Regions from separate parts of the Lysinibacillus sp. DFXJR4 genome, predicted to be linked through region 4. Evidence: riboswitches for the same ligand, from Rfam matches in the RefSeq annotation. Region 4 holds a riboswitch; each other region holds the start of a gene.
The links. Region 4 has a riboswitch for thiamine pyrophosphate ahead of thiM (hydroxyethylthiazole kinase). Riboswitches for the same ligand answer to the same signal wherever they lie in the genome.
Positions count from the first base shown of each region.

Region 1: linked by a shared signal. The riboswitch ahead of thiW (energy coupling factor transporter S component ThiW) and the one ahead of thiM (hydroxyethylthiazole kinase) in region 4 are both predicted to bind thiamine pyrophosphate.
Region 2: linked by a shared signal. The riboswitch ahead of thiC (phosphomethylpyrimidine synthase ThiC) and the one ahead of thiM (hydroxyethylthiazole kinase) in region 4 are both predicted to bind thiamine pyrophosphate.
Region 3: linked by a shared signal. The riboswitch ahead of thiT (energy-coupled thiamine transporter ThiT) and the one ahead of thiM (hydroxyethylthiazole kinase) in region 4 are both predicted to bind thiamine pyrophosphate.

Region 1 is NZ_JBXUNW010000008.1:123,056-125,258, forward strand. Features, by position in the region: gene AC2CGN_RS16505 (VWA domain-containing protein) at 1-643, shown strand, start outside; gene thiW (energy coupling factor transporter S component ThiW) at 771-1,259, opposite strand; TPP riboswitch at 1,374-1,481, opposite strand; gene AC2CGN_RS16515 (MFS transporter) at 1,557-2,203, opposite strand, start outside.
Region 2 is NZ_JBXUNW010000026.1:22,080-24,282, reverse strand. Features, by position in the region: gene AC2CGN_RS24540 (AEC family transporter) at 1-167, shown strand, start outside; gene AC2CGN_RS24535 (hypothetical protein) at 453-719, shown strand; TPP riboswitch at 950-1,064, shown strand; gene thiC (phosphomethylpyrimidine synthase ThiC) at 1,203-2,203, shown strand, end outside.
Region 3 is NZ_JBXUNW010000014.1:93,024-95,226, forward strand. Features, by position in the region: gene AC2CGN_RS20280 (hypothetical protein) at 133-258, opposite strand; gene AC2CGN_RS20285 (magnetosome magnetite crystal formation protein family) at 504-836, opposite strand; TPP riboswitch at 962-1,069, shown strand; gene thiT (energy-coupled thiamine transporter ThiT) at 1,188-1,748, shown strand; gene map (type I methionyl aminopeptidase) at 1,947-2,203, shown strand, end outside.
Region 4 is NZ_JBXUNW010000003.1:119,236-121,438, reverse strand. Features, by position in the region: gene thiD (bifunctional hydroxymethylpyrimidine kinase/phosphomethylpyrimidine kinase) at 1-366, opposite strand, end outside; gene thiM (hydroxyethylthiazole kinase) at 366-1,121, opposite strand; TPP riboswitch at 1,212-1,310, opposite strand; gene AC2CGN_RS10805 (hypothetical protein) at 1,279-1,473, opposite strand; gene mbcS (acyl-CoA synthetase MbcS) at 1,559-2,203, shown strand, end outside.

The sequences.
Region 1 (2,203 bases), on a different contig from region 4:
TAAATGGACAGGTGACTGGGCAAGATGGCAGGATTGGGGAACATTTTGGCAAACGCTTATTTCACAAATGCTCCCAAGCTATAATGATGTTGCCTACGACGTACGTTTAGAATCGGATGGTTCATTTGTTATTACAGATCCTACCAATGAAGCAGCTTTTTTAGATGTCGTTGCTGTCAATGAAGCAGGAGAAGAACTTGAAACACAGCTTGAAGCTATTTCAGCCTCTCAGATTCGAGCAGTTGTACAAGCGGAGCCAGGGTTAATTTTCTTCCGTATCGCTGATGAAGATCAAGCTATTTTTCAAGCGGGTATAAGTGTGCCTTACAGTGCTGAATATGAGTTACGACCTGTAAACGATGAGCTGGTGGAAGAACTGACAAAGCAAACGGGTGGCTCTGTTTTGAAAGAACCGAAGGAGGTATTTCGTGAATTTACGAAGAAAGGCGCAGATCGTCAAAATATAGCAACATGGCTTATATTAGCAGGTATGCTACTGTTCTTCATCGATATTACAATCCGACGCTTTGGCTGGAGCTTCTTTGCTAAGTCGAAGAAAAAAGAGCAGCTTGTTGAAAATAAAACCACACAGGCAGAGGATACAAATGTTGCTCAACTATTAAAGGGCATGAAGAAAAGATAATTTGGATTAAATGACAGTGCAAAATGATTGATTATTTTGCACTGTTTTTGCGTTTTAAAGTGAAAAGGAAGAAGCTTTCGTTCAAAGGGAAACCCTGCTCAAGAGGGAAATCCTTGCTCTGAAAAATTTAACGAAAATTTTTAATAAGTGCAGTATTTCGTAAACTACTAGCAATTGCCACACCAAAAATAGCACCAATAATACTAGAGGTTAAAAAGGCAGGCATGAAAAACATTGATGCTACGGATGTCCCCATTAAGATATATGCATATGGTACGGCAATGAGGGAGGCGATAATGCCAGTTCCTACTATTTCACCAACGCCCGCTAGCCAAGGCATACCACTGTATTTATAAGCCAGTGCTGCACAAAATGCGCCAATGACACTGCCAGGAATGGCTAATAGGGAGCCTGTCCCTGTTAAAATACGAATAATCGCTGTAGTAAGGGCAATGATAATAGTTGGTATTGGTCCGAGTAGAATGGCACCGATGACATTGATGGCATGTTGTATCGGATAAGCTCGCGCAATCCCTGTTGGAATTGAAACGAAGGTAGAACCTGCTATGGCAATTGCCACTAATAAGGCCATGATGGTTAATTTTCGAACTGACATAAGTTACACTCCCTTGAAATATAAAATGAATTGTTATCTCTGCTAAACTGGCGAGCACAAAAAGGCCGCTCCCTGAAAACAAATAGGAAGCGGCCTTGCATTTACATATCAAAAAGCAAGATGTCGCCACTTCCCTCCGCTAGTATGAACTAGATCAGGTTCAAAGGGTCCGTATATGGTCATATACGTCTCAGCCTTTTAAAGACTCCCCTAGTGGTAATAATTATTCAATTTCTGTTTAGCATTGTAACAACATAAATGTATCATACTACTAATAATAGTCAATAACTTTTCAGATTATTTGGAATCAGGCTGCATAAGATGCGGTGCTTTTTTCATTGTCCAGATAAGGGCAAGGAAGAAGCAAGCCATCAAAATAATAGCACCAAATATATAAGGGCTATTCATATTCCAATCAAATAAAATACCTGCCAATGCTGGACCAATCATATTGCCAAGACTCATATAAGCATTATTCAGACCTGCTGCAAATCCTTGCTCATTTTCGGCAAGCTTGGAGATCAGTGTGTTAACAGCAGGACGAATTAATGTTGTGGCTGTCGAGAAGATTGTCGCAACAACTAAAATAAGGGCAAACCCAGATACGAATAATATTAAGTAGATCGATATGGCTGCAATAAATAAATTGACTAATACGACCTTCATTTCACCATAGCGATTAAAGAGTGGTGTAATAACAAACATTTGTACAACTACACCAAAAGCACCACCCACCACTAAAATAATAGCAATATCCCCAGGTGTATAATGAAACTTTTCTGTAACAAATAATGATAAAGTCGTTTGGAAATTAGCAATTCCGAACGAGAATACCATCATAATAATGAGCATAACAAAGTAAGGCATATGTACTGAACGTACCATTTGTTTCGCGAGATTGTCTTGCTTATGCATTTTTTGTGCTGCGTTTGGTTTGGTAGATG
Region 2 (2,203 bases), on a different contig from region 4:
TATTTATTGCTAGCGCTTTTCCAACATCCCGAAATAGTTCTAGTTTAGCATTAGAATATGATATCGAATCAGCAACAGCCGCACAAACTGTTTTATTTTCAACAATAGTGAGCTGTATTACAGTAACAATCGTTATTTATCTAGCAGAATTATTATTTCTTTCATAACATATGACGTAAAAAAAGGAATAGGCTTATGGCTTATTGCTTTTTTTTATGCTCCAAAAGCAAAATAAAGAAAAGTACTAAAAAATAAAAGTGTTTTTATTAGTTGTTGTAATTGTAAATATATACATAGGGTAAATAGATACTAAATAATATTCAAAGGGGTGTTCATAGCTTTGCGTAAAGGGATGAAGTTATGGAAAAATTTATCATCTTATTAGTTGCTATTATAATTGTTTTTAGTGTTGATCTAGGTCTTATTGTCTATAAAAGTACAAAAAGAATAATATGATTCTAGCAAGAAATGTCGTGAACCAGCTTGATTCAGAGAGGTATGAACAGCTAGTTAAAAATCCAAATAACCACTCACTTAATGTTGAAATTGTTGCATATGTTGGACTAGATATTGAGAGCTCCATTATTTACGGCATTCAAAAATCTGCTGTAACGAAGTACTTGCCTATACTTTTAGGCATAGTCATTTTATTGAATGTCGTTATGATGACTACATTGTATTTGTATATGCGGAAATCATTAAAACAATTGAAGAAATGACGGCAGGAATTATGCAGATTTCAGACTCTGTTTCTTCCGTTATGAAAAGCTCCTCCAATACAGCCAATCTTATGAAGCACAGTCAATCTGGAGCGGCAATGATTACGGCTCGCATCTGAGCAGGTAAAGCGTTTAGAGTTTATGAAGCAAAAATATAAACTCTGAAGGAAAAAATAGTAATGAAGCTTCCATCTCTTAGCAATATCTGTTACACTAGCATCAAACTTAATAGCATTGACTAGGGGAGTCTGATGAGTCAGGCTGAGAGGGAAACGCATAGAGGTTTCTTGACCCTTTGGACCTGATCTGGCTCATACCAGCGTGGGAAAGTTAAGAAATTATTGCGTGCTCTTTACAATGCGATAATTATACCTTTTACAATCATAGCCGGATCCAAAATTTTTTGGATTCGGTTTTTATTTTTGTTGGGGTGAGCTAGATTCGGTCCTTGTATGAATTTTCTATAAGGGAGAGAAGTAGGTCATGACAACAGTTAGCGAAAAGAACATTACGATTATGTCGAGCTTTGAGGGGAGTAAAAAGGTTTATGTAGAGGGTTCGAGACCGGATATTTTGGTGCCGATGCGTGAAATTGCATTAAGTCCAACAACAGGAAGCTTTGGAGAAGAGAAAAATGCTCCAGTTCGTGTATATGATACGAGCGGTCCATATACTGACCCTGCCTATAAGGTAGATATTACGAGGGGCTTACCAGCGTTGCGAAGTAAATGGATTAGAGAGCGAGGGGATGTTGAGGAGTATGTAGGGCGAACTATTAAACCAGAGGATAATGGCTTCCGCAATGCTGATGATCCACGTATTCAAGAAAACGTTTTTCCTGAGCTATCTAGGAAACCTATACGTGCGAAAAAGGGGAGAAATATCACACAGCTTCATTATGCACGAAAGGGAATTATAACACCGGAAATGGAGTTTGTAGCAATTCGTGAAAATATGGAACCTGAATTTGTTCGCTCTGAAATTGCAGCGGGGCGAGCGATTATGCCTTCTAATATTAATCATCCTGAGGCTGAGCCAATGATTATAGGACGTAGCTTCCATGTGAAAATTAATGCTAATATTGGGAATTCAGCAGTATCATCTTCTATTGCAGAAGAGGTGGAGAAAATGACTTGGGCAACACGCTGGGGTGCTGATAATATAATGGATTTATCGACTGGTAAGCACATTCATACGACACGTGAATGGATTATCCGTAATGCTGCGGTGCCAGTTGGAACAGTGCCAATTTACCAAGCACTTGAAAAGGTAAACGGTGTAGCTGAGGATTTAACATGGGAGGTGTATCGTGATACGTTAATCGAGCAGGCAGAGCAAGGCGTTGATTACTTCACGATTCATGCAGGCGTACTGTTGCGTTATGTGCCACTAACAGCCAATCGTGTGACAGGCATTGTGTCACGCGGAGGTTCAATTATGGCGCAATGGTGCTTATATCATCATCAAGAGAACTTTTTATATAC
Region 3 (2,203 bases), on a different contig from region 4:
TTATTTGAGGCATAAAAAAATCTGCCATAAAAAAGTAAGCGTTTCAAATCCTAAGGGATTGGAATGACGCTTACCAGTAAAAGAGAGCAGATTTTTAATTTAGATATTTACCTTAAAATGAGTTTAGGGGTATTATTTTTTATAGCTGTCTTTGGAAGAATAAGGGGCTCCTTTCTTCGCGGCAATTACTTTTTTTACAATGGGTATAATGATAGGTGCTAATTTTACGGCGGTTTTGACAACTTTAGATACTTTCATAAAATAACAGCTCCTTTTACTATTAGTTCTACCTTTTTATCTTCATTCAGCAGAAGACTCCTACCTCTATAGGTGGTGAGATGAATGCGGTTTTGGTTTCTTTTCAATGGGTGTCCAAACACCTACTGAACGAAGATAAAGCCTCCGGCGGATGTCACGGATTTTCAAAGGAATGAATTGTGCAGGCACAATTTAAAATCCAGACACAATTACGCCAAGGCGAAATTGATGTTAGAAATGAAACATTAACGAATAACACGAACCGCTTGCACGATATTCCAAATAACAATCCCTAATGAGACGAGTAAGTAAATGGCAAATGATGCAAACCAAACGATTATAAATGTATTACTACCTGATCCAGGGTCAAAAGTGTTAAAGGATATAGTTGAGAAGACAAAAACAGCAAAGAAGATGATACCAAATACGACTGGGATTAAATGCGAAATAAGTGCTCGAATAGAGTGTCTTTTTACTTCACTATCTTTAGAAACAAAGTAAACAATTAACGGCACAATAAAGGGTGCGAAAAAGACGCTAAGATAACTAAAGGCAGATAAAATTTTTTGGTTCTCCATAGTTGTACCTCCTTTTTTAATATTTACGCATGAAAAACAGCAAAGTTTCAAAAAATATTGTGAAATTAGAGTTGTAATCATATCCGTATTTGCGTACAATGAGGTTGTTCAAATAAAAAAGATGTAACGACCACAAGGGGAGCTGATGATGTCAGCTGAGACTGGGCACGTAATGCCTTCACTCTTTGAACCTGTAAGTTAACACTTGCGTAGGGATGTGGATAGAAACCGACACTTGTACGATGTGAGGCTCTGTCCTGGCATTGTTTTTTTTTGCCAGATAGAGTCAAAAAGTAATTTGATTTCTATTCCTGCTCTTGTATCCTACATCGGAACAAAGGAGAGAATAAAATGGACAAAAAAAGACTTTTAATGCTTGTGGAGATTGCGATATTTGCAGCAATTGGTCTTGTGCTAGATCAGATTTCCTTTAAAGTATGGGCACAAGGTGGCTCTGTTAGTCTAGTGATGGTACCAATAATTTTAATAGCCTTCCGTTGGGGGCTTTTGCCTGGACTGACAACGGGCTTTCTTATTGGTGTTATGCAAACAATGTTTGGTGCTACAATTGTGCATTGGTTTCAGGGCTTACTCGATTATGGCTTTGCCTTTACGGTAGTCGGCTTGGTAGCAATTGTTCGTCGACCAGTGCTTGAGGCTGCCAATAATCTAAACAAAACGAAAATGGCGCTATATATTATTGTAGGAACTGTATTGGCAGGTTTTTTACGCTATGCAGCACATACCGTTGCTGGCGCGGTATTTTTCTCAGAGTATGCTGGCGATCAAAATGCATGGATTTATTCAATTATTTATAATGGAACATATATGTTACCAGCAACAGTTTTAACTGCCATTGTCGGTGTTCTATTATTTACAGCAGCACCACAATTAATGCAACGAAAATCATAAATACTCTACCCTTCACAGTAGTGGAGGGTTTTTTGTATTTAGATTTGGCTATTATAAATTTTACTCGCTGTAAAATATTGTTACATTTCAGCACTTTGCAATTTATGAGGGCATACAATATTTAAAGCGTTTAGCGTTTTATGTCAAACAAGTTATGTTATATTAAAGTGTAGATATTAGATGAAAGGGACGTTATAAATGATTGTAAAAACACAAGAAGAGATTGAAGCCTTTAAAAAAATCGGTCGTATTTGTGCCGAAATTCGTGAAGCAATGAAGGCTGCGACAAAACCTGGTGTAACAACACTTGAACTCGATGAAATTGCCGGTCGTATGTTTACTGAGGCAGGTGCGATTTCTGGACCTAAAGGAGAATATGACTTCCCAGGATATACATGTATCAGTGTCAACGAGGAAGTAGCTCACGGTATTCCAGGAAAACGCGTAATTCAAGA
Region 4 (2,203 bases):
GATAGCATCAATGGCATCTTGTTGTAATAAGCTTTCTCCGCCCTTTGCAATCATCACAGGATCTACAATAAGTGGAACTTTGGTATTAGCCATTATTTGTGCAATAGTTTGTATAATGGCTGAGGAAAATAGCATGCCTGTTTTCATAGCACTAATTGGGAAATCCTCCAATAGTGCCTGTAGTTGTTGCTCAACAAAGCTTGCCTCAATGGGCATTACCCCTGATACACCAAGTGTATTTTGTGCGGTCAAAGCTGTAATGACAGAAGTTCCAAACACCTTTAATTCCTGAAAGGTTTTTAAATCAGCCTGTATACCAGCACCGCCGCCACTATCAGATCCAGCAATTGTCGTAACAACCTGCATTATCGTTCACCGTCCTTTGAAAGACGATATAGTTCATTCAATACAGCAATTTGAAAATCACCGATGTATTGTGTAGTAGAACCGGCTTGTTCAGCAATTTTTTTATAACATCTTAGTACATCTACTAATTGGTTATAGGGCTGATTGTCAGATACAAAAGCAGCGCAACAAATGGCACTTAATAAGCAGCCAGTACCGGTGACCTCTGTCATATGAGGATTTCCGCCTGTAATCCATTGTTGGTGATTTCCATCAGTTATGAAATCTTTTTCACCTGTGACAATCACTATACAATGATACAACTGAGCAATTCTTTTTGCTTCATCCTCTAAGGAAATGGAACCTGTTCCACTGTCTACACCTTTTTGCTGCCATTTTACGTTGGCAATTGCGGCAAGCTCTCCAATATTGCAGCGAATTACTGCAAATTCAATCTCTTCTAATAGTTGCTTTACGGTTTGTTTTCGGTAAGTTGTGGCTCCAGCGCCAACTGGATCTAACACTACTGGTATGCCAAGTGCATTGGCTTTTTTTCCTGCAAGTATCATGGATTCTTTCGTTTTGTCATTAAGGGTACCAATATTTATTAATAAGCTTGAGGCAATTGCAACCATTTCCTCAACCTCGTCATTGCCATCAGCCATAACTGGTGAGGCACCGATTGCTAAAAGCCCGTTTGCTTGAAAATTTGCCACTACATAATTTGTAATGCAATGAATTAGTGGGCTTTTTTTACGGATAGTTTGAAAAACCATTTTAAGTCCTCCTTTGTTGGATGGACGTAAGCATGCAAAAAAGGCTCTTTTTTGTGCAAAAAATACACGCAAAAGAGCCTTTCATCAATGAATTAGATGTGAATTGCTCCCTACGTCAGTATTAACTAACAGGTTCAAAGGGTCAGGTTTTACCTTCTCAACTCCAAATGAGTCCCCCTGCAATCTTGCTTTTAGTTGACCAAAATGTACCATACTTTTCTTTCCTGTTCAATAGATAGTTTTTATCTTCATTTAGCAAATGTAGTTCTGTAGCGACAGCTACAATTACACCTAGGCGAAATTGATTGATGAACGTGACTGATGCCATATAGCAAAGTATGATAGTTGTCATGACTTTTCTAAAATAGAGTGCGAACCATTGAAAATGATAAAAATGGAGTTTTATAATGAGTCATAGCATAAGGGAGGCATTTGCCATGAAAAGACAGGATTTAATTGCACCTGAATGGTACAATATTACAGAGGAAATTGAAAAATATGCACAGGATGCAAACAAGAATGCGCTCATTATTTATGATGAAAATGATGATGTTCAGTTTATTACATACGCACATTTACTGGCAAAGGCAAATCAGGCAGCACATGTTTTTACAAAACAAGGTTTAACAAAAGGTGATGTACTTATCGTGATGGTGCCTAGATCAGTAGAAGCCTATATTGTCTATATTGCTGCTTTAAAAGCTGGTATAACAATTATTCCTAGTTCAGAAATGCTAAGAGCGAAGGATATAGAATATCGTATAAACCACGCTCATGCAAAGGGCATTGTTGCATATGAGCCATATATTGAGCAATTTGATAATGTGAAAAACTTACAGGGCTTGCAGCAATTCGTAATAGGTACTGCTCACGAACCTTGGCAGTCATTACTTCAAAAAATGCAAGAACAACCAACAGACTACATAAGTTCAACGCCAACGAAAAGTTCAGACAAGGCATTTTTAGCTTATACAAGTGGTACAACAGGCAATCCTAAGGCAGCAGTACATACACATAGCTGGGGATTTGCACATTTACGAACAACAGCTCCAAATTGGTTAGGCGTACAGGAAGATGACATT